DNA from 2 places in the Bacillus spongiae genome. Region 2 is predicted to be linked to the other one. Evidence: a T-box and tRNA genes for the amino acid it is inferred to sense, from the RefSeq annotation. Region 2 holds a T-box; the other holds one or more tRNA genes.
What was found. A T-box is a leader RNA that pairs with one kind of tRNA and senses whether it is charged. The one in region 2 lies ahead of leuS (leucine--tRNA ligase), so its partner is inferred to be a tRNA-Leu.
Positions count from the first base shown of each region.

Region 1: it has a tRNA-Leu gene. The T-box ahead of leuS (leucine--tRNA ligase) is inferred to sense a tRNA for this amino acid. The anticodon was not compared.

Region 1 covers NZ_JBBAXC010000003.1:6,548-17,324, reverse strand. The annotation lists gene WAK64_RS04330 (histidine--tRNA ligase) at 1-952, opposite strand, end outside; gene WAK64_RS04325 (class I SAM-dependent methyltransferase) at 1,277-1,903, opposite strand; gene WAK64_RS04320 (flavodoxin family protein) at 2,299-2,850, shown strand; gene WAK64_RS04315 (nucleotidyltransferase domain-containing protein) at 3,037-3,810, opposite strand; gene WAK64_RS04310 (hypothetical protein) at 4,012-4,647, opposite strand; gene WAK64_RS04305 (amidase domain-containing protein) at 4,916-5,785, opposite strand; gene WAK64_RS04300 (LysE family translocator) at 6,014-6,637, opposite strand; gene queG (tRNA epoxyqueuosine(34) reductase QueG) at 6,763-7,899, opposite strand; gene WAK64_RS04290 (B3/B4 domain-containing protein) at 8,011-8,697, shown strand; tRNA gene WAK64_RS04285 (tRNA-Gly) at 8,964-9,037, opposite strand; tRNA gene WAK64_RS04280 (tRNA-Gly) at 9,142-9,215, opposite strand; tRNA gene WAK64_RS04275 (tRNA-Leu) at 9,230-9,311, opposite strand; gene WAK64_RS04270 (hypothetical protein) at 9,667-9,849, shown strand; gene WAK64_RS04265 (hypothetical protein) at 9,911-10,183, opposite strand; gene WAK64_RS04260 (hypothetical protein) at 10,321-10,464, opposite strand; partial or broken gene WAK64_RS04255 (recombinase family protein) at 10,579-10,777, opposite strand, start outside.
Region 2 covers NZ_JBBAXC010000016.1:47,282-58,058, reverse strand. The annotation lists gene WAK64_RS17325 (pseudouridine synthase) at 1-114, opposite strand, end outside; gene WAK64_RS17320 (putative polysaccharide biosynthesis protein) at 150-1,772, opposite strand; gene WAK64_RS17315 (BaiN/RdsA family NAD(P)/FAD-dependent oxidoreductase) at 1,919-3,175, shown strand; gene WAK64_RS17310 (sporulation protein Cse60) at 3,202-3,384, opposite strand; gene WAK64_RS17305 (H-type small acid-soluble spore protein) at 3,522-3,701, shown strand; gene WAK64_RS17300 (rhodanese-like domain-containing protein) at 4,104-4,418, opposite strand; gene WAK64_RS17295 (GNAT family N-acetyltransferase) at 4,499-5,284, opposite strand; gene leuS (leucine--tRNA ligase) at 5,356-7,764, opposite strand; T-box leader at 7,903-8,122, opposite strand; gene WAK64_RS17285 (MDR family MFS transporter) at 8,226-9,416, opposite strand; gene WAK64_RS17280 (glycogen biosynthesis protein GlgD) at 9,740-9,913, opposite strand; gene WAK64_RS17275 (YtzC family protein) at 9,932-10,201, opposite strand; gene mnmL (tRNA modification radical SAM protein MnmL/YtqA) at 10,398-10,777, shown strand, end outside.

The sequences.
Region 1 (10,777 bases), on a different contig from region 2:
TAGAAAACGATTGAGAAGTTCCGATTAGTCCGCCAATTGCGTTATCGTATCTTCCTCCACTACCTATGCTTGATTTGATCAATTGATTCTCAAGAAATATTTCATAAATGGATCCCGTATAAATATCTAACCCTCTTGCTAAAAAGGGATTAAATACACATTTTTTATCCACGCCAACATACTTCAAGTAGGACCTTAACTCCCTAAGTTCCACTAGTCCTTTTTCAATTTCTTTATTGACCATAGAATAGGTGTCAAAATAGTTTATAGTTCTATTATTCTCTTCTCGAATAAACTGTAGAATCGCCTCAATTGATTGAGTGGGTATGTTCTTCTTAATCAATTCTTTCCCAACTGCCGTAACCCCTATTTTCTCTAATTTATCTAGTACTAGAATCACGTCATTAATTTTATCGTTAGGTACATTAAACATCTTTAACATACCGGATAATAAGTTTCTGTTGTTATATTGAATGGTGATTTCTAAATTAAGCGCATTAAATGCATCTATTGCCATTACCATCAATTCAGCTTCAGCAATTTGTGATTCTACCCCCACAATATCTACATCACACTGGGTAAATTCACGTAATCTCCCCGTTTTTATAGGACCGTCTCTAAAAACTTTCCCAATTTCATATCTTTTGAATGGCTTTTTCACTGTAGGGTTCATTGCTACAACTTTAGCAAACGGAATCGTAAGGTCATATCGTAAGCTTAAGTCCCGCTCCCCTCGGTCTGAAAGAGTATACATCTCTTGTAATATCTCCGCTCCTCCACTATATTTTGATGCAAGGAGTTCGGTATAATTTAGAATTGGTGTTTCTAAAGGCTGGCAGCCATACCGAATAAACACATCCTCTAACGTTCTTTTAATCTTCCTTCTCAGAGCTTCTTGCTGGGGTAAATAATCTTCGGTCCCCTTTACATTTTGGTAATCCATCTTTTTCATTTCCTCTACCTCCATTTTTGATAAAATAAAAAACCGTACAAGATATAAGTGTAAAATACTTATTCCATACGGTTTAATGAGAAATAGTCTTCCTATTTGAGATTGTAAAAAAACTCAATAGCAAGACTAATTAATATGATGATGTAATTGAGACAAGGTTTCGTTCATAATAAGCCGAAGCATTTTCTTCACCTCAAATTTTTTATACCTTACCATAATAATAAAAATAGTTCAATCCTTTTTATCATTAAGTTGAAGTGCTGCATAAAATAATAATAATGTGAATGATCCACCTAATAATCGAGCAGAAAGGTGCCTACTCCCTTACGTTGTGAGAAGTAAAACACCGCCGCAATGAGAGACTTGGTGAAATTCACAGTTACAAATGGGGCTAAGAGCTGAACTTATTTCTTCAAAAACAAAATAGAACTCACCCTCATCCCAATAATTTAGACTTTTTTTCTTACATGCTTCAAGGTCTTCACGTGTCTGAAAAGCAATATCTCCAATCAATATTTTGCCGTTATCCGTAAGTAATTGGAGAAGGTCCTTTAATAAAGCCACTTTATCGATATCTGAAAGATGATGTAATGCATAGGTGCTTATAATAGAATCATACTTCTTCTCCTTCACGGATTCAGGAAGCCCCGTTGTAATGTCCCACTTCATTAAGTTAGCCATTGGCATTTTCATTTTCGCTATCGAAATCATTTGGTCAGAAAAGTCCATTCCATCTATTTGATGGTCATGGTCATATAGTTTGGTTGTTAGAACACCTGTACCAAAACCAATATCTAGCACGGTCGATTTTCTTATTTTCATTGCTTCATTATAAACCTGATTTAGTATTTCCTTATAACCAGCAAATGGGTATAAATTATTTTCTTCACTTAACTGGACCGTCTGGTCGTAGTTATTTGCCCATAAATCAAATCCTTGTTTACTTAACATGAATGCTCCTCCTATTTTGAACATACACCGAGCATTCCTTTCCAAAAACAACTTGCTCGATAATTAGTTCATTTTCACCCATAAGACATGTACATTACGATTGACAACTATTTTTTTCATCTATAATCCCACCCTTCAATATTATTGTTATATTATCATATTTTATTATTTTTAGAAAATAATTCTATTAAAATCCCCTTTAGAAAAAACGTTCAATACAGAGCAGTTATTTAGAAAAAACTTGCTCTTATTGCAAATTAATACCTATATAGTTCAATCAATGCAGGAAAACGAAAGTTGATGGCGAAATATCTCTTTAATTGTTCTCTATATATTTTCATCTTTTTTTAGAAATAATCATGCTACAAATTTATAAGAAGAGAAGGAGTACTTTTATGAATATTTTAACCATATTTGGAAGTTCCAGAAGAAATGGAAATTCGGAGATTCTTACTGAGCATATGCTGAAGGATATACCTTATACTAAAATTCATTTGTTAAATCAACATATTGTACCGTTCGAAGATAAACGACATTCTTCAGAAGGATTCCCAATTGTTGAGGATGATTTTGAGGATATCCTTCAATCCTTGTTCAGTCATGATGTGTACGTGTTTTCTACCCCATTATATTGGTACGGTATGTCGGGGCAAATGAAGCTCTTTTTTGACCGCTGGTCGCAGTATCTTCGTGATGAAAGGTTTAACTTTAAAGCTGAAATGAGTAAAAAGAAAGCCTATCTTGTGATAACGGGTGGTGGAAACCCTAAAATAGTGGGGTTACCATTAGTTCAACAATTCAAATATATTTTTGACTTTGTCAATATGGAATTTGTTGATTATATCATTGGTGAGGGGAATGCACCTGGGGATATTTTACGGGACGAATCTTCATTAAAAAAAGCATTGTATTTAAATGAAAGTTTAAAAAAGCAGTTGGATAGCTAACTATTGAGACAGAGGAAGTATGTAAGAAAAACTAGTCCTCTGTCTTTTACATCTCATACCAATTGTCTTCTATCCCTCGTATCTTGTTGCTTCAGTTGGAGAAAGCTTCATTGTTTGCCTAACTAAAACGGAAAGACCCTTAACATTTATAATCTACTGTCCGATTGCGCTTTGATTATATAGTCTTCACGATATGCACTCTAATTCGTTCATCATCGTTTTCATAAATGAGCCAGCTTGAGAGCCCTCTTCTAAAGTGGATTCAATCCATTCTATTTCTTTTTGTAATAATGATATTATCGATTGAACGGATAGTTCATGTGTATCGGGCGTTATGTAAGTAAAGATTTTTCTTACTTCATCAAGTTGGGTACTAGGTAACAGTGACTCAAGAGCTTTCAATCCCAATTGAGCTCTTTCAGGTTTATATCGATGTAATAATACTTTTGACAAGTGGGTCATAACTTGATGAAGCATATCCACCGCCCATAAAGCATTTCCCCGCTTATAAGCCTTATTGTATTGAAATAAAAACCATGCTACATCAGTCACATGAACATCAAATTCATTTGGCGACAATAATAAATTTTGAGTGAGTTGAAATGGAGTTAGCAAACCTTTCGGATCATATATTACTTGAAAAAAATCTTTTTCCTTAAAGCTTTTTGGTGTAACAGTAAAAAAATCAACATGGAGTAGGTTATCATATACCACAATTATTTGTGGTGCAATAATAAAAATATCATCAGAAAATAATATATTCCTGTATGCTTCTAAATGTCTTAACCGGTTAGCGAGAAACTCCTTTTCATCGTTTTCATCTACTAAACAATAGAGGTCAACATCGGAGTATTCATCATTTTCTCCTCTTCCCATCGACCCCTTTAAAAAAATGGCTTGAACCATAGGGTCGTCTATTAAACTTTGTGAAATGCTTTTTACTGCCTCGTCTTGTTTCATCTTCGCTCCCCCTATTAAATCTAAATATTAAGCCATTATATTCCATTCAACGCTTTTTTTCAAGAACTCTTAATAAACAAAAAATTCCTTACATCTAGAGAGAACATTTTTTTCATCTCTACTATTCCACTATAAAAAAAGCCAATAAAAAAGGCACCCACCCAATTTATAGGTGGTATGCCCCTTCACATGTTAGAATCTTTAGCTTTCTTTGCTACTTTTAATTGCTTCTTTAAGTAATTCCTTAACTTCTTCTACTGTTTTTCCTTCTGTATCAACGCCTTCTTTTTCAGCACGGTCAAATAATCTTTGCTGACGCTCCGCTGTGACTAACTCTCTAATTTCTTCTGTAGACTTTCCTTCAACGTCTATTCCTAACTCTTCTGCACGCTCTTTTATTTTCGCTTCTTTTTCTTCATCTGAGAATTCATTCCACTTTGCTATAAAGTCTTCTTTATTCATTTTCTTCCCTTTATGCTTAGGGGCTTGTTCTTTTAATAAAGCCTTTACTTCATCAACCGTTTTTCCTTCTGTATCAATACCAGCTTTTTCAGCACGATCAAAGAGCCTTTGTTGACGCTGTTCATTTAGAAGCTCCTTTAACTCTTCGATGGATTTCCCTTCCACTTCAATCCCTAGCTCCTCAGCTTTAGCTTTTACCTTTGTTTCTTTTTCTTCATCTGAGAGTTGGCTCCATTTCTCAGCAAAACGTTCTTCGTTTAGAAATTGTTTAAAACCCTCTTTCTCACCATCAAAATTCGCATAGGCACTTCCTGCGCTTACTCCACCAAATGTAATAGCTCCTGCTAAAGCAAATAAACCTACTTTTTTAATCATGTTTATTCCTCCTTAAATTTTTTCTTGCTATTTTCCTTACACGTTTACTATAAAATGTTTATGTGTCAGTCATAAGTCAAGCTAAAAAGATATTTATACTGAGGAAGTCAAAACGTACTCTTACCTTTCTAGCAACAAGTACTATTAATTCTTTCATAATTTCATGATCGTACAACAAGTACTCAAGAATCATTTCGAGCTATGTAAAATTCATTTCAAAAAACAAAAAAAGCTACTGTTTTTTCAGTAGCTTTCTCACAAACATGGTCTATTCATCGTCTACAATCGAAAAAAACTTATATTGTATGTTCGGTGTATATGCAGTAGAGTCTTCATAATTCCAAAATCGCATACGACTATTGTACGTATGCGCATTGACGAGCGGGGAACCGTACACATCCTTCGCCGTCACAATTGTATTATGATTGGTTCTTCCATCTCCTTCAAAGTCATAACAAATAACATCACCAAGCTGCAATTCTTCTGGTTCATTTACTTCTTTTGCACGTAAGCCAACTGTTGAGGAAGGGAGATACCAGCGAAGTGAATTTGCTACGCTCCAGCTGTAGCTCCAATTATTCCCTCCCATCCACCACCCCTTACTTCGGTTGCCATGCCCTCTCATTGGAGCTCCCCCAGCGTGAAGGCATTGTGAAATAAAATTCGTACAGTCCACCTCGAACTTTTTATAGGCTGGATTATAATCATCCCACCAAAGTTCTGCATATTGAACAGCCTTTAAGCGATCATATCGATAGGTCACTCTTTGATCATCATTTTCTTCTACAATCAACCTAGTATCATCATCACCTTGGTGACCTTCTTTATAGACCTCTTCATCCTTCACTACCTCATTATGGTCTAAAACACTGTATCGTCTTTCCACTTCCTCTTCTAAATATATAAACTGCTTTTGTTTTATTAAGTTTTGAAAGTGAAGGTGATAAGTAATAATGGTATTCTGGCCTCTATTTGTTATATTGTCTACCTTCCCGTTCACTTTAACCTTTAAAATTTCAGCATTTCTTTGGCGAAGTGATTGTTGTTTTCTAGCTAAACGTTCTTCACGGAAATTTCCATTTGGTTTTACCATTTCCGCTATTCGCGATTCAATCTGTTTTATGACAATATCCCTCATGCTCTCGCCTCCTCCATACATTTTATGTAGTAACAGAAGAGAAAAAAACAAAAGACTTAGCAATGGCTAAGTCTTTTAACTTTTTTAAAATTCTCTATAAATATAAACATAAAATGAGAAGGGTAAAGAGTTGAGTGAAAAAATTTTCAAAATAGTACTCTCTTTATTATGTCCCGCCAACAAACGGTGAATGGACATTTAACCCTATTTTTTAGTTTGTTAGAATGCTTATTTCTCAGAAAAGGCAATTTGTAAAGCAATGATAGCAAGGAGACTGCCTTTTATTGCATTCATTCGTTTTGAAATAAAAGAAGAATTTGTTAATACATTGCCTACCTTTTCTGAAAAGATACTTACAATAGTAAAAATCACCAGAGCTTGAATTAAAAAGACGATTCCTAATAACAGTATTTGAAGTGATACAGACCCAACCGACTCGTCTACAAATTGAGGAAACAACGCTAAGAAAAATAGCGACACTTTTGGGTTTAAGATATTCATTAAAATTCCCTTTTTGTATAGAGATCGATAGGCCAATACTTTTTGGTTCCCCATCATTTGATCACTTTCTTTTTCACGGAAAGACATCCAAGCTAAATACAATAAATAGGCAGCACCAGCATACTTCACGATTGCAAATGCAAGCGAGGACTGATAAATAATCGCTGAAATACCTAAGGTAGCAGCGCTTATATGCACAATCAAGCCTGTACATAGTCCTAGAGCTGTTGCAATACCTGCTTTTTTATTTTGTGAAATGCTTTGAGCAATAACAAATAATATATCCGGTCCTGGCATTAATGTTAATAATACCGCCACACCAATAAATGAAAGAACGACAACTAAATCCAACCTATTCAACCCCTCTTATGTTTTTCAGACACTCTTTAAATAGGATAAAATAAAACCTTCAAATTATCATAACACATTTTTGTTCGTATGAATTTTTTCGTTTCTACAGTACCGCCTAAGAATTTCTATGCTTCATTAAAAAAATCCAACCCTTTTTTAATTTCAACTATCACATCTTGATCCGTTTCTTTCTCAAGCGAATGCTTTAATGCAAGAAATGCTTGCTCTCCACCAATCTTCCCTAATGCCCAGGCAGCCGTCCCCCTAATAACAGGTCTCACATCTTTGTTTAATAAACCAATTAAATCTTCAACTGCCGTTTCATCCTTAAAATGAGCAAGTGCTAAAATAGCGTTCCGTTGTATTGGCTTCTTTCCTCTCCAAGAACCCGATACTGGCCCATATTTTTCTTTAAATTCCTTATTTGAAATCGTCAGAAGTGGTTTTAATAATGGTTTTGCTATTTCAGGGTCCGGCTCCATTTCAGGATGAAAATGAAAGTCCTTTCCTTTATTCACTGGACATACTGTTTGACAAGTGTCACAGCCGTACAGACGATTACCAATTTTACTTCGATACTCTTCAGGCAAAAAATCTTTTGTCTGAGTTAAAAATGCAATACAGCGCTTTGAATCTAATTGACCTCCTTGAATTAAAGCACCTGTAGGACATACATCGACACATTTATTACACGTACCACAGCCGTCTTCGATTGGCGCATCAGGTTCAAAGGGTAAATTCGTTATCATGTCACCTAAATATACGTATGAACCAAATTCCGGCGTGATGATTGAGCAATTTTTCCCACTCCAGCCGATTCCTGCTCTTTCTGCTACCGCTCTATCAACTAGTTCACCTGTATCTACCATTGAACGCATCCTTGCATTAGGAACCTTCGAAGAGATAAACGTTTCTAACTTTGCTAATCTGTCCTTTAAAACATCATGATAGTCCTTCCCCCAAGACGCTCGGCAAAAGATTCCTCGTCTCTCACCTTTTTTACTCTGAGGCGCATTTTTCATTTTAGAAGGGTAAGTTAAGGCAATGCTAATAATAGATTTAGGCTCTTCAAATATTAAGGATGGATTTACTCTCTTTTCAATATCTTTTTCTTCAAAGCCAGATTGATAACCCAACTCTTCCTGGCGAATTAAACGATTTTTCATTTCTGTAAATGGATCGGCGGTTGTAAAGCCAATTTTATCGATCCCATTATGTTTGCAAAACTCAATAATCTCTTCTTTTAAAAGCTGATAATTCATCGATGCAACCTCCTTTCACTAAGATGTAATACTCTTGAATTACCCACAACAAATCTATTCATTTAAATTTTTTCTTTCACTATGATAAACTACCCTTATTAGAAATGGCAGGTGGAAACATTGGAAATTACTTTAAATCAAACCCTATGCATGAAAGCCCCTCTAAAGTTCGGAATTATTGAGTATCATAACATAACCGTAAGTGAGTCACCTATGATGCTAAAGGGACGCTTACAATTATTTCAAGAATCTATATACTTTGACGTTGATACGAAACCACTTGAACAAAGGTCAGGCATATCTGAGTGGAGAAATCTGTTTAAAACAATTGGGACCAACCCAAGCCGTTATCGTCCGTCTGTAGAGGCAATGTATAGACGAATTTACAAACAAAATTATTTAAATACTGTACATTCTGCTGTGGATTTAAACAATTTTTTTTCACTGCAATATGAGACACCCATCGGTCTTTATGACTTGGAAAAGATTAATCACTCTGTAACCATCGAAATCGGTACGAAGAATGATACCTTTATAGGACTAAACCGCCGTGAAAATTCATTAGAAAACATGATCATTACAAAAGATAAACTAGGTGCTTTCGGTAGTCCATTTGTTGATTCAGAACGAACAGCAGTCAACACGGATACTACACATGCACTTCAAATTGTTTACCTCCCTCCATCCATCTCCAACGATAGAGGAAAACAGCTTACACATTCTCTTGAGAAGATGTTTACAAATATCCATGGCGGTAATTCCCACTCTTATCTTCTATCATGTGAAGGATGCGAATAGCTCGCATCTTTTTTTGGGCTCTCAAATATTTCAGATGAAAACATCGAGGATCCAATCTTACCTCTCATCTATCCTTTCTAACCAAAGGAGATAGACTATAAAAAATCCGACAACGAAGACCAGATTTATATTAATTGTAATTAAGATAAAGTTTGTAGCAATCACGATTGATGAAAATAGGCATAATATCGCGACCAGGAAAAGACCATACAAAAAAACGCATCATTTCAGCAAGAGCGAAAAATAATACGTTAAATTAATATGTATGGAGCGGGTGAAGGGAATCGAACCCTCATCATCAGCTTGGAAGGCTGAGGTTTTACCACTAAACTACACCCGCATGAATATAACTATCGTAACATAAAATTCATGCATTAACAAGTAAAAACGTTAGGAAAAAAATTAATAGTATCGTGACATTTGAAGACACACTCTATAATTTTATGGAGCGGGTGATGAGAATCGAACTCACATCATCAGCTTGGAAGGCTGAGGTTTTACCACTAAACTACACCCGCAAATTTTATTAAAGTACCGGTGGTCGGGGTCGAACCGACACTCCAGAAGGAACACGATTTTGAGTCGTGCGCGTCTGCCAATTCCGCCACACCGGCATAATATCAGTACTTCGGAGGCTCATGCACCGCGTACGATTTGTATAGTGACGCACCTGAATAGTGCGAACACTAAATAATATATCACCGTAACAATATCCCGTCAATACTTTTCGTAAAAAAAAATTTCCGACCGTAAAATAAGCGAAATCAACAGCGCACTATTTGTGCCGTTTTCCGTATCGAAAAAGCAGATTACTACCTGGAGCTTTTCACTTTTCATTCAACTCGCTAAAATTCCCGAAGGTAAGTCATCGTATCTTTAGACTAGTAAAATAGCCAATAAATCTATCGATGTATTATAATTGAAATAATTAACCGTCGGAAAAAAACATGTTCATTAGAAGGTCGTACTGTGAACGAAAAAGTATCATTTCTCTATGTACCCGACAAATATAAAGTGATTGCAGACGTAATAAAACAAGGCGATAAATACAAGCCGTTAGGTTCATGCGATGGCTGTACCGTTGCAGCAGAATTCACCGACCCACTGTTAGCATATAAAGCAGCGATTCAATACGCTCAGGGGTCAAAGTGAAAATTTTATGCTCGGATTTTAAGTGTGCTTGACGAAGGAAAAAAAGACCGCCATATGACGGTTATATTTTTCGATAATTATCAGCGTAGAATTTATCTAAATTTACTACCGCATCAATTAATTCCTCAGGGTCGTTCCTATTAATCATATAGGTAACTTGAACAAATCGTAGTTTCGTATAAACTTTTCCTTGCTTGGCAGTATACGATAGACCCTTGATGCTCTTTATCATTAACTCATATCTCCGCTTTTGATCAGGGTGATCAGGCATATATTTTTGTAGGGTTTCTTTACACTTTGTTAATAGCTTCAAAAATTCCTTATCTCTATCCACTACAATTCCCCTATGCTCTCTATAATGTTTAACATAAAATTTATTGACTTTCATTACATCATCAATCAACTCTTCCGGATCGTTTCGATCAACCATTTTTACAATTTGAATGTAGAAAAAATGAGTATATACCTTTCCTAGTTTAGCGACATATAAAGGTCATCAATGTCTCTTGTCATAGCTATAAATCGTGGTTTTTCATCTAGGTGGTCTGGGGCATATTTGTTGATTGTTTCTTTACATTTTTCCAATATTTTTATGAATTCTTGGTCTTTATCCACTATAATCACTCCTTAACTCAATAGCACATTTACGCCCTGAGTTCGAAAAATTGCGCGCTAGTTGTCGGCGTCAGACCGCCTGGGCGCGGCGGAGTGGCTTGAGGGGCGAGAACTTTACTCCGTCAACTTCTTTCGTTTCGCTCGAATTAACGTCGATTTGCTGATTCCAGTCATTTCTTCCACTTGTTTATACGAATGTGCATCATGCAACCCTAACGCATGTTTTATCTGTTTCTTCGAATACTTTTTTCCTTCACGAAAATCGTCGCGTTGTTTTGCAATCGCCTTCTCTTCCTGTGTGCTCCACTATAAG
Region 2 (10,777 bases):
TTTTCCGTCTTTAGCTGGGACTCCGTTTACAAGGACTCCTCCACCCTTTAATAACTGCTTAGCTTCCTTTCGACTTCCATAGCCCATGTTTGCTAGTAGTTTATCTAATCTCATACCTTACCCTTTCTCAACTTTATTAGTATTTATCATCAAGAGCCTAAGCCCAGTTTTCTACGTAACTTTATTGCACGGTCCCCAAATAATTTATCAATTAAATAGCTTCTAAAACCTAAGTAAAAATAGAGAGATGCTCCGATGGTTCCACAGATGGTCACAATTACAACTGCAGATAAGGTGTTAGCTGGATTTAATAGAAGCTGTAATAGTGTATACACAATCCATACCACTATAGCCATGACAATATTAAAAATCCCCATTAACATCACTCTTCTACTTACCATTTTAAAATTATATTTTGCATAATGCTTGATGACGAACAAATTAATGATAATGGCAATTAAATAGCCTAATGTTGTAGCGATAATTGCTCCATATATTTGAAACTTTTCAATGAGAGGGATATTAAGGACTAACTTCACTAGTAATCCAATTAATAGACTTAATATCGTATACTTCTGTTCATTAATTCCTTGTAAAATCGCTGCTGTCACAGCAAAAAGAGCAAATAGGATGGCTACAGGTGCATATGCCCTAAGAACCATTGTCCCATCGATGCTATGGTCGTAAAAAATTGTATAGGCTGGCTCTGCCAATATCGATATTCCAATAGCCGCTGGGATTGTTAAATACATCAACACTTGGAATGTTTGGTCAATCTGATGTTTTAATTCGGTTCGGCTTCCTTTTACAAACGATTCTGTCACTAATGGAATTAACGTCATGGAAAAGGCGGTAGCTAATGATACTGGGATAATAACAAGCTTATGGGAACTAAAGTTTAATATTCCAAAGAACCTGTCGGCATCTGCTGCCAATCCAATCGCTCCCATTGCTTTATTAACTGTGAATTGATCGATTACTTGAAAAAGGGGATTTGCTAAGCCAACGAATACAAATGGAACGGAATAAACCAATATCTCCTTGTACATGTCTCGATAGGAAATGGTGAGCGTACCAGGACTTTTACTTGGCAATGCATCTAGCTTCGGCTTTCGTTTTATCCAATACCACATTAAAACGGCTAAGGAAGCAACTCCTCCTACAAATGCAGCGAACGTTGCGAGCGCTATTGCCGTTGTTAAAGAGCCATTCATTACTTTTAAAACGAAGAATACCCCAGCTAGTAAAAAGACGATGCGAACGATTTGCTCGACAACTTGTGAGACAGCTGAAGGCCCCATTGATTGATGTCCTTGGAAAAACCCTCGAATTAAACTCATAAACGGAATAATAAGTAACGCAAAGCTAACGGCTCGAATCACGGTCGTGACATCTTCGACCTTCACCTTCTGTTCATCATTATAAGCTATCGTTATGTCTGCGAAATAAGGAGCAAAAGCATACATAACGATAAAGGAAGCGATACCTGTTAAAACCATAACAAGAAGTCCTGACTTAAAAAGCTTTCGTCCTACCTCATATTCGCCTAACGTATTATATTTTGAAATGAATTTCGATACAGCTAATGGTACACCCGCTGTCGCAATTGATAAAAATATCGTATATGGTGTGTAACCATATGAAAATAGGGCAGCATTATCCTCGCCACCAATAAGTGCATAAAATGGAATAACATAAAACAAGCCCAAAAATTTGGATATATATGTCCCTAACGATAAAATGAGAGTACCTCGAAATAATTTTGATGACATGTATTCTCCCTACAATCTTTGACAAAATGTTTATCTTTTTGTAGTTTACACCTCTATAGAGAGAATGACAATTTTTTTCGTAACATTTGCTTGACTTTACAAACCATTATAAAATAAGAAAAGCTTAAAAAAGTTGGTGAATACATATGTATGATGTTGTAGTAATTGGTGGGGGCCCTTCTGGTTTAATGGCTGCCATCGCAGCTGGAGAACAAGGTAAAAAAGTCCTCCTTATCGATAAAGGGAATAAATTAGGAAGAAAACTTGCCATATCTGGCGGTGGAAGATGTAACGTGACAAATCGCCTCCCAATAGAAGAGATCATTCGTCATATACCAGGAAATGGCCGATTCCTGTATAGTGCTTTTTCCGTATTTAATAATGAGGATATTATCACGTTTTTTGAAAATCTTGGCGTGAAATTAAAGGAGGAAGATCATGGTCGAATGTTCCCAGTTTCGGATAAAGCTCAATCGGTTGTGGATGCACTTTTAAATCGCTTAAAAGAGCTAAACGTAGTAGTGAAAACAAATACTCCTGTTAAGGATATCCTCTATAAAGAAGGTCGTACAGAAGGAATTTTACTTCAAGATAAAGAGAAAATCCCTTGTAAAGCAGTAGTCATAGCCGTTGGCGGAAAATCCGTGCCACATACTGGCTCTACTGGTGATGGCTATCCATGGGCAGAAAAAGCCGGACATACTATCACAGAATTATTCCCTACAGAAGTACCACTCACATCAAAGGAAGAATTTATAAAGGATAAAACACTGCAAGGACTTGCCCTTAGAGATGTCGGGGTAAGTGTCCTTAATAAGCGCGGAAAACCTGTCGTCACACATAGAATGGACATGCTTTTTACCCATTTTGGTCTATCTGGACCGGCTATTTTACGTTGTTCACAATACGTTGTAAAGGAATTGAAAAAAAGTAAAAATGATTTCGTCTACATGTCAATTGACGCACTACCCGACCAAAATGAACACAAAATAGCCGAAAAAATCCATCGCTTACTTGGTGACGAACCGAAAAAAGCGATAAAAAATAGTTTAAAAGGACTACTTCCTGAACGATATTTATTATTTTTACTTGAGCAATGTGAAATCAACCCATCAGAGCAGGGAGGGCATATTTCACTAGAAACTAAAAGAAGGATTGCCTCATTAAGTAAACAATTTAAAATTAAGATTCACGGAACGCTCCCACTCGATAAAGCCTTTGTAACCGGCGGAGGAATTTCAGTAAAGGAAATTGAACCGAAGACAATGGCTTCCAAAAAAGTGAATGGATTATATTTATGTGGAGAAGTTCTAGATATTCATGGCTATACGGGAGGATATAACATTACCTCAGCTCTAGTGACAGGGCGATTGGCTGGATTGAATGCTGCATTTTATTGCTAATAGCAGAATTACTTATTAGCTTGCTCTTATTTTGCTTGGTAGATTACCATAGCTGAAAAACAATAAATTTGTTCCTTATCCGTCGTGGCAGCGGAAACATTATATTTAATATCAATAATATCTCGAGAAGAAAAACCTGCTAAAAAAGCATTTAATTCTTTTTGTAAATCCTGTTCGTGCTCATAATCAAATAGTCTAACCTGTAGCACTCTTACACCTCCTTGTCCTGTTTTATACCATTCTATTTTACGAGTGAGTCATTATTCTTGTTTACTAAAAAAGAATAAGAAAGAAAAAAACACACATACTAGAATGGAAATTTTTATCTGAACAAGGAGGGATTTAAATGGATTTACATAGAGCCAAACAAATCTTCTCATCATCAGCTGAAATTGAAGTGAAATTCAATGGCGCTTCCGTATGGATTGATGAACTTCACGAAGATGGAAAAATGGCAACTGTTCACCTTAGAGGCCCATTAGAAGAACGTACACAAGTTTCCATCGCTGACTTAGAAGAAGCGTAAAAGCTGACACTTAAAAAGAACCCCCCTGAATAGCCATTTCAGAGGGTTTCTTTTATGTAATTTAATCTCAAAGAATAAGATCAAATGATTTTGAAACAATTCGAAACCATCGTATTTGAAAGAAAAAATAAACACCCCACTACAACGAGTCGGGTGTTTCAAAGGAGTAGTACTAAGCTTTTTGACACGGAGAAGCTTGTACACTAACTATCATATTAAGCTAGTATCAATTTGTGAGGGCTTCTTCCCCATTTTACATAAAATTCATAAAAAATAGGAAAATAACCCTTACACAAAACGTCTACTAAGAAAGATAGAAATTAAGTGCTCCATTTATAGAATTTTGCTAATTAATAACTTTTAAACAAGCTGAGGTTATTCTTTTCAGCAATAATTATGTAATTATGCTTTGCGTTGAGTTTCCCCAGCCCATTCTAGCATTCCGCCTTCCATATTCGCCACTTTGAAGCCTTGATCCTGCATAAAATAGCAAACATTTTCACTTCGACGACCTGAACGACAAATAAAAATATATTCCTTTTCTTTCTCGAATTGGTCTAATGACTCAGGAATTGTCCCCATCGGAATGTGCTTTGCTTCCTTCACCATTCCTTCTGCCACTTCTTCATCTTCTCTAACATCTACAAGATAAAGCTCTTCACCATTTTGAATTTTTCTTTGTAGCTCTTCAGGCGTAATTGTTTTAATTTGATCCACCACTCATCACCCTTTCTTGTTCACATGCCCTTATTATAGCAAAGCCGTTAGAAGGATTAAAACTCTAGGCTTTTAAGTGCTTAATAACGATAAATCACCCATTCATCTATCTCTTCAAAACCTAATCTTTTATATATTTTACCTGCATCAGGATTATCATAAAATAAGCAAAGTTCTTTCCCTTCTGCTAGCACATCAGCTGTCAACTTACTTATACATCTCGTTGCATAACCCTGTTTCTGATAGGCTGGCAGTGTACACACTCCTACGACCATAGCAGATAGTGTATTTTCTGCCGCAGTTGAAGCAGCCGCAATCATTTTACCGTCGCGCTCGATAAAATAAGTCCTGGATACCCCTTCAACCATATTACGCCTTTTCCTTTCTACACCTTCAGTACTTTCAAATTCGGGTATTTGATCATATAAGTCTACAATCTCCTCAATATGATCCACATTAGCTTTTTTCACGCTTTCCATGTCTTGAAGAATAAGCTTATCAGCTGTATAACACTTCGCATAAAATAATTCTCTTTTCTTTATAAGCTTCCTGTTAAGAAAAGGTTGAAACATACTTGTGATTCTTTTAAGCCCTGATAGCATCGTCCAGTATTGATCTTTGTTTATAATATTTGAAAATCCCTTGACATCAAACATTTCACTTGCATAAGGAATATAGTTCTCTTCATATTTTAGCAATACGCCTCTAAGATTCTCCTCAGAATCAAAATCCCCCCACAGCATCTGAAAATCTTGTTCGTAGCCATATGCTTCAATATCCCCAATAATAAATAGGTTTTCAGCTGACTTAGGCTGAAGCAAATTCATTACTTGACGGTGATCATCCCCATTTAGCCTTCTGATCATACTCCCCCTCCTAACAAAATTATTATCTATTGATAAACAATAATGAAGCAGGATACCCTGCTTCATTATGATTAATTCGCAACAATATTAACGAGTTTTCCAGGAACAGCAATCACTTTTCGAACCGTTTTTCCTTCAATTGTTTCTTGTACTTCTGCCAATGCTTGTTTCTCAAGCTCCTCACGAGTTGCTTCACGAGAAACCAATAGTTTTGCACGAACCTTACCATTAATTTGTACAACAATCTCAACTTCATTATCTACAAGTTTTCCCTCATCGAAAGTAGGCCAAGCTTCATAAGAAATCGTCCCTTCATTTCCTAGCTTGCTCCAAAGCTCTTCTGCAATATGAGGGGTAATTGGTGCGAGAAGCTTCACGAATCCTTCCATATATTCTTTTGGAAGTACATCGGTTTTATAAGCATCATTAATAAATACCATCAATTGAGATATCCCTGTATTAAAGCGAAGACCTTCATAATCCTCTGTAACTTTCTTAACGGTTTGATGGTACACTTTATCAAGCTTACCATTGCTCGTATCCTTGATTTTACTACTTAAGCTTCCGTTTTCTTCAACCATTAGACGCCAAACGCGGTCAATAAAACGACGAGCACCATCAAGACCTGTAGCAGACCAGGCAATTGAGGCATCTAGTGGTCCCATAAACATCTCATAAAGTCGAAGTGTATCAGCACCATGACTCTCTACAATTTCATCTGGGTTGACAACATTTCCTTTTGACTTACTCATTTTTTCATTATTTTCCCCTAAGATCATTCCTTGATTAAATAGCTTTTGGAATGGCTCTTTTGTAGGAACAACTCCAATATCATAGAGGAATTTATGCCAGAAACGAGCATAGAGCAAATGAAGAACAGCATGCTCAGCTCCCCCAATATACATATCCACAGGAAGCCATTTTTTCAGCTTTTCAGGGTCAGCTAGTTGTTCTGCATTATCCGGATCGATATAACGTAGATAATACCAGCAGCTACCCGCCCACTGAGGCATTGTATTTGTTTCACGACGACCTTTTTTCCCTGTTTCAGGATCGACAACATTTACCCATTCATCAATATTTGCAAGTGGTGATTCTCCTGTACCAGATGGCTTGATTTCCGTTGTTTTTGGAAGTACTAGTGGAAGATCTTCTTCTTTTACAACCGTACTTGTTCCATCCTCCCAGTGAATAACTGGAATCGGTTCACCCCAATAACGTTGACGACTAAATAGCCAATCACGAAGGCGGTAAGTCGTTTTCTTAGAACCGATTTCGTTTTCTTCAAGCCATACAAGTGCTTTTTTAATTGCCTCTTCTTTATCTAGACCATTCAGGAAATCAGAATTGATGTGCTTACCTTCACCCGTATATGCTTCTTTTGTAATGTCCCCACCTACTACTACTTCTTTAATTGGTAGATCAAATTTTTGAGCGAATTCAAAATCACGCTCATCATGGGCAGGTACGGCCATAATAGCACCAGAACCGTAACTCATAAGCACATAATCGGCAATCCAAATCGGCATTTTTTCCCCATTTGCTGGGTTAATCGTATAGGCACCTGTAAAAACACCTGTTTTGTCTTTCGCAAGATCTGTGCGTTCAAGGTCACTTTTTGATTTAATAGAATCAATATAAGTCTCAACCTCTACTTTTTGGTCGGAAGTTGTAATCTTTTCTACTAAAGGATGTTCAGGTGCTAGCACCGCGTATGTGGCTCCAAATATGGTATCAGGACGAGTCGTAAACACAGCCAATGTTTCGTTATGTCCATCAACCTTAAAGATGACTTCTCCACCCTCTGAACGTCCAATCCAGTTCCTCTGCATATCCTTAATGCTTTCTGGCCAATCCAACTCTTCAAGGTCTTCAAGTAAACGATCAGCATAGGCAGTAATTTTTAGCATCCATTGGCGCATAGGTCGACGCTCAACAGGATGCCCCCCGCGCTCACTTTTTCCATCAATGACTTCTTCATTCGCCAATACAGTTCCAAGCGCTGGACACCAGTTCACCGGAATTTCATCCACATATGCCAATCCTTTTTCATAAAGTTTGGTGAAAATCCATTGTGTCCATTTATAATAATTTTTGTCCGTCGTGTTCACTTCACGGTCCCAATCATAAGAAAAACCTAATGACTTTATCTGCCTACGAAAATTATCAATATTCACTTTTGTAAATTCGGCTGGATCATTTCCTGTATCAAGCGCATATTGTTCGGCAGGAAGACCAAATGCATCCCACCCCATTGGATGAAGAACATTATAGCCTTGCATACGCTTCATTCTTGAGAGAATATCCGTTGCAGTAAAGCCTTCTGGATGCCCTACATGTAGTCCAGCACCTGATGGATACGGGAACATGTCTAATGCATAAAATTTAGGCTTGTCAGCATCCTCACTTGTTTTATACGTGTTTTGTTCTTCCCAGTAGTGTTGCCACTTTTTTTCAATTTCACCATGTTTATAACTCATAGGTGACTCCTCCTTTTTTAAGTAAAAATAGCATCGAAGTTGAGTGTATGAACCAACTGCCCTAATACGACTGATAAGGCAACGAGAAATGTTATTTTGTTTTTAAATAAAACAAAAACCTCTCGCCCCATGTATCAAACATGGGACGAGAGGTTAACTTATACTCCCGCGGTACCACCCAAATTAGTGCAATAGATGCACTCGGCTCACAGTCCTTAACGCGGACAAACGGTAAACACTACTCATTTCATGTTTACAACTCCAAGGCGAGTTCATGACCCTTTCGGTTGACTTGCACCACCCGTCAACTCTCTAATAACGAAAGTCATTCATTACTACTCCTTTTCAATGCATTAAATATGATTTGTTTTTTATTGTATGCAATATTCAGTTGAGTTGCAAGTACCATTGGACCATTTGTAGATTTTTTTATTTTATCCACAATTTATAAAGAGTAAACATTATAGAAACTCCGATACCGTTACGTTTTCATTACGCTTTAACAGACGGTCATGGAAAACGGTCAGAAAAATTCCAATAATCAACAATCCGATTAATACATAAAATAAAATCGACATTCCATAAAGATCAACTAATATACCACCAAACAGAGGACCAATCATTCTCCCACCTGTCGCTGTTGAATTAACAATCCCTTGATAAAAACCTTCTCTTCCTTTTGGAGCTAATTGATTAGCAATTGTCGGTATAGCTGGCCATACGAGCATTTCACCAATTGTGATAATCACCATGGCTGCTACAAACCCTTTAAAGGCACCGGCATTTCCTGCAACAGCAAATGATACCATAAAGATGGATATACCTAAGATGATTTGTCCTTTTAAATTTTGATCAAATCGCTTTATAAGCGGACGAAGAAAAGGTTGTCCAAACACAATCATCAAACCGTTAATCGTCCACAAAATGCTATACTGCTTTAATGATATGTTAATTTCTTGTGTATAAGTGGCAATGGTTGACTGCCATTGTACATATCCAACCCAGCATAATAAGTAGGCTCCACATAGTATTAACAGTGCAGTGAACTTATTTTTATTAATAATTTTCTTATTTTCTTTTAACACATTCGTTTGTTGTACAGACTGATGAGCAATATTTCGATATCCAAAAAATGCAATAACGAAAAATACTAGATACATAGACAAGTTTGCTAAAAAGATATAATCAAAGGAATAGTCAGCAACCACTCCACCTAGTGCTGCTCCGATTGCTACTCCTGCATTTTGTGCTACATAAATAGCATTAAATGCCCTCCTACCTCCTTCTTTCCAAACAGATCCGGCCAACGCATAAATTGATGGAAAGACTATACCAGACCCAAAACCGATAAACAGAAGAAAAAATACATAGTACGGCCATTCATGCCAAAAATTTAGACCTGTTAAAGAAACTAACGTAATGGCTATCCCAGTCATGATCGAACGATACCCACCAAGTTTATCAAAAAGAATTCCACCGATCAGATTTCCAACGACACTAGCACCGGCATTCAGCATTAAAACAATCCCCGCAACGGTAAGAGACTTACCGAGATGCCCATTTATATAAATTGCATTTAACGGCCATAAAAAAGAGGATCCTGTAACGTTCACGACCATTCCGAGCACAAGCAACCACAACGCCCTTGGCATAAAAGCACCGTCCCTTCTAAAATATATTTCGATAATAGAAGTATTTTAATAGTTTTTAATACTATATGCAACACCGAAATGCGCAGTCGGGTCGCTCAGCAGCGACAGGCATTTGACGAAGCACGCAGGAAATCCTGATTTCCTGCGTGGGGTGGTAGTTGACCCCGAGCCCCAAGTCGACGAAGCTAGACATCATTAAGGAACGAAACCTAAGTACAGACGTCCAACCGTCACTACTCTCAAAAACGACAAGAGTTGTGAAGCACACTGAAAAATACGGATCAAAATTTAAATATAAAAAAGCAGGATTTCCCTGCTCATCGTTAATCCGGTATTTCTGTATGTTGTTTTGATGTTATTGGTTGACTTTGTTTTTCGTATTTTTTCTTTGCTGCTTTTACAGGATTATACTCCTTACCAAATTCAGTATCTAGACTCCGTTCGGCGGATCGTGTTTTTTGTTCTGGATTATTTTGCTTTGAACGTGATTTTACCAAATTTAACCTCTCCTTAATTTAATGATCATGGTCTAATAAAATCATTTCATTTTGTAATTGTTGCACTTGAAGGCGCATACGATGCAATTGCTCACGTTGCTGATGACTGGCGCTATCGGTCATTTTTAACAATTCATTAGCTGCATTTTCTAACCCTTGAAGAGCATTGGAGTAATCTTCATCGTGGTAATGCGCTTGTTTTGTTCCAGCTGTATATTGCTGCTGTGCAATTTGAATGGCATTCTCACATTGCTGTAAACAAGCCTCAACTGATTCTCTCGTAGCCATATTCACCCTCCCTTTCATCATTAATAATTGTGAAGGTAATCACTGGGATGTTTCGAACTTAGTTTTTCCGAGTTATTTTCCTTCATAAGTGGTAAAAGTCGCCTATTCCTCCATCTTAATTGGCCCCATTTCTCTATTCATGATAAAATTTCTTGTATGTATAAATGAATGACAATGATTATAGGAGGTGTCTGAAATGTCTCAGACAAACCCATTTCTATATGCATCAGACAACAAACGGTATCATACTTGGAATTATCATCTTCGCAACGAATTTGGACATAAAGTTTTTAAAATTGCATTAGATGGTGGATTTGATTGCCCGAATCGTGATGGTACGGTCGCACACGGTGGCTGTACGTTTTGTTCTGCTGCCGGGTCTGGTGATTTTGCTGGAAACCGTATTGATTCTCTCGAAGTTCAATTTAATGAAATTAAAAATAAAATGCACAAAAAGTGGAACAATGGAAAATATTTGGCGTATTTTCAAGCCTATACGAATACTCATGCCCCTGTCGATGTCCTCCGACAAAAATTCGAGACCGTGTTAAAACAAGAGGGCGTCGTTGGATTATC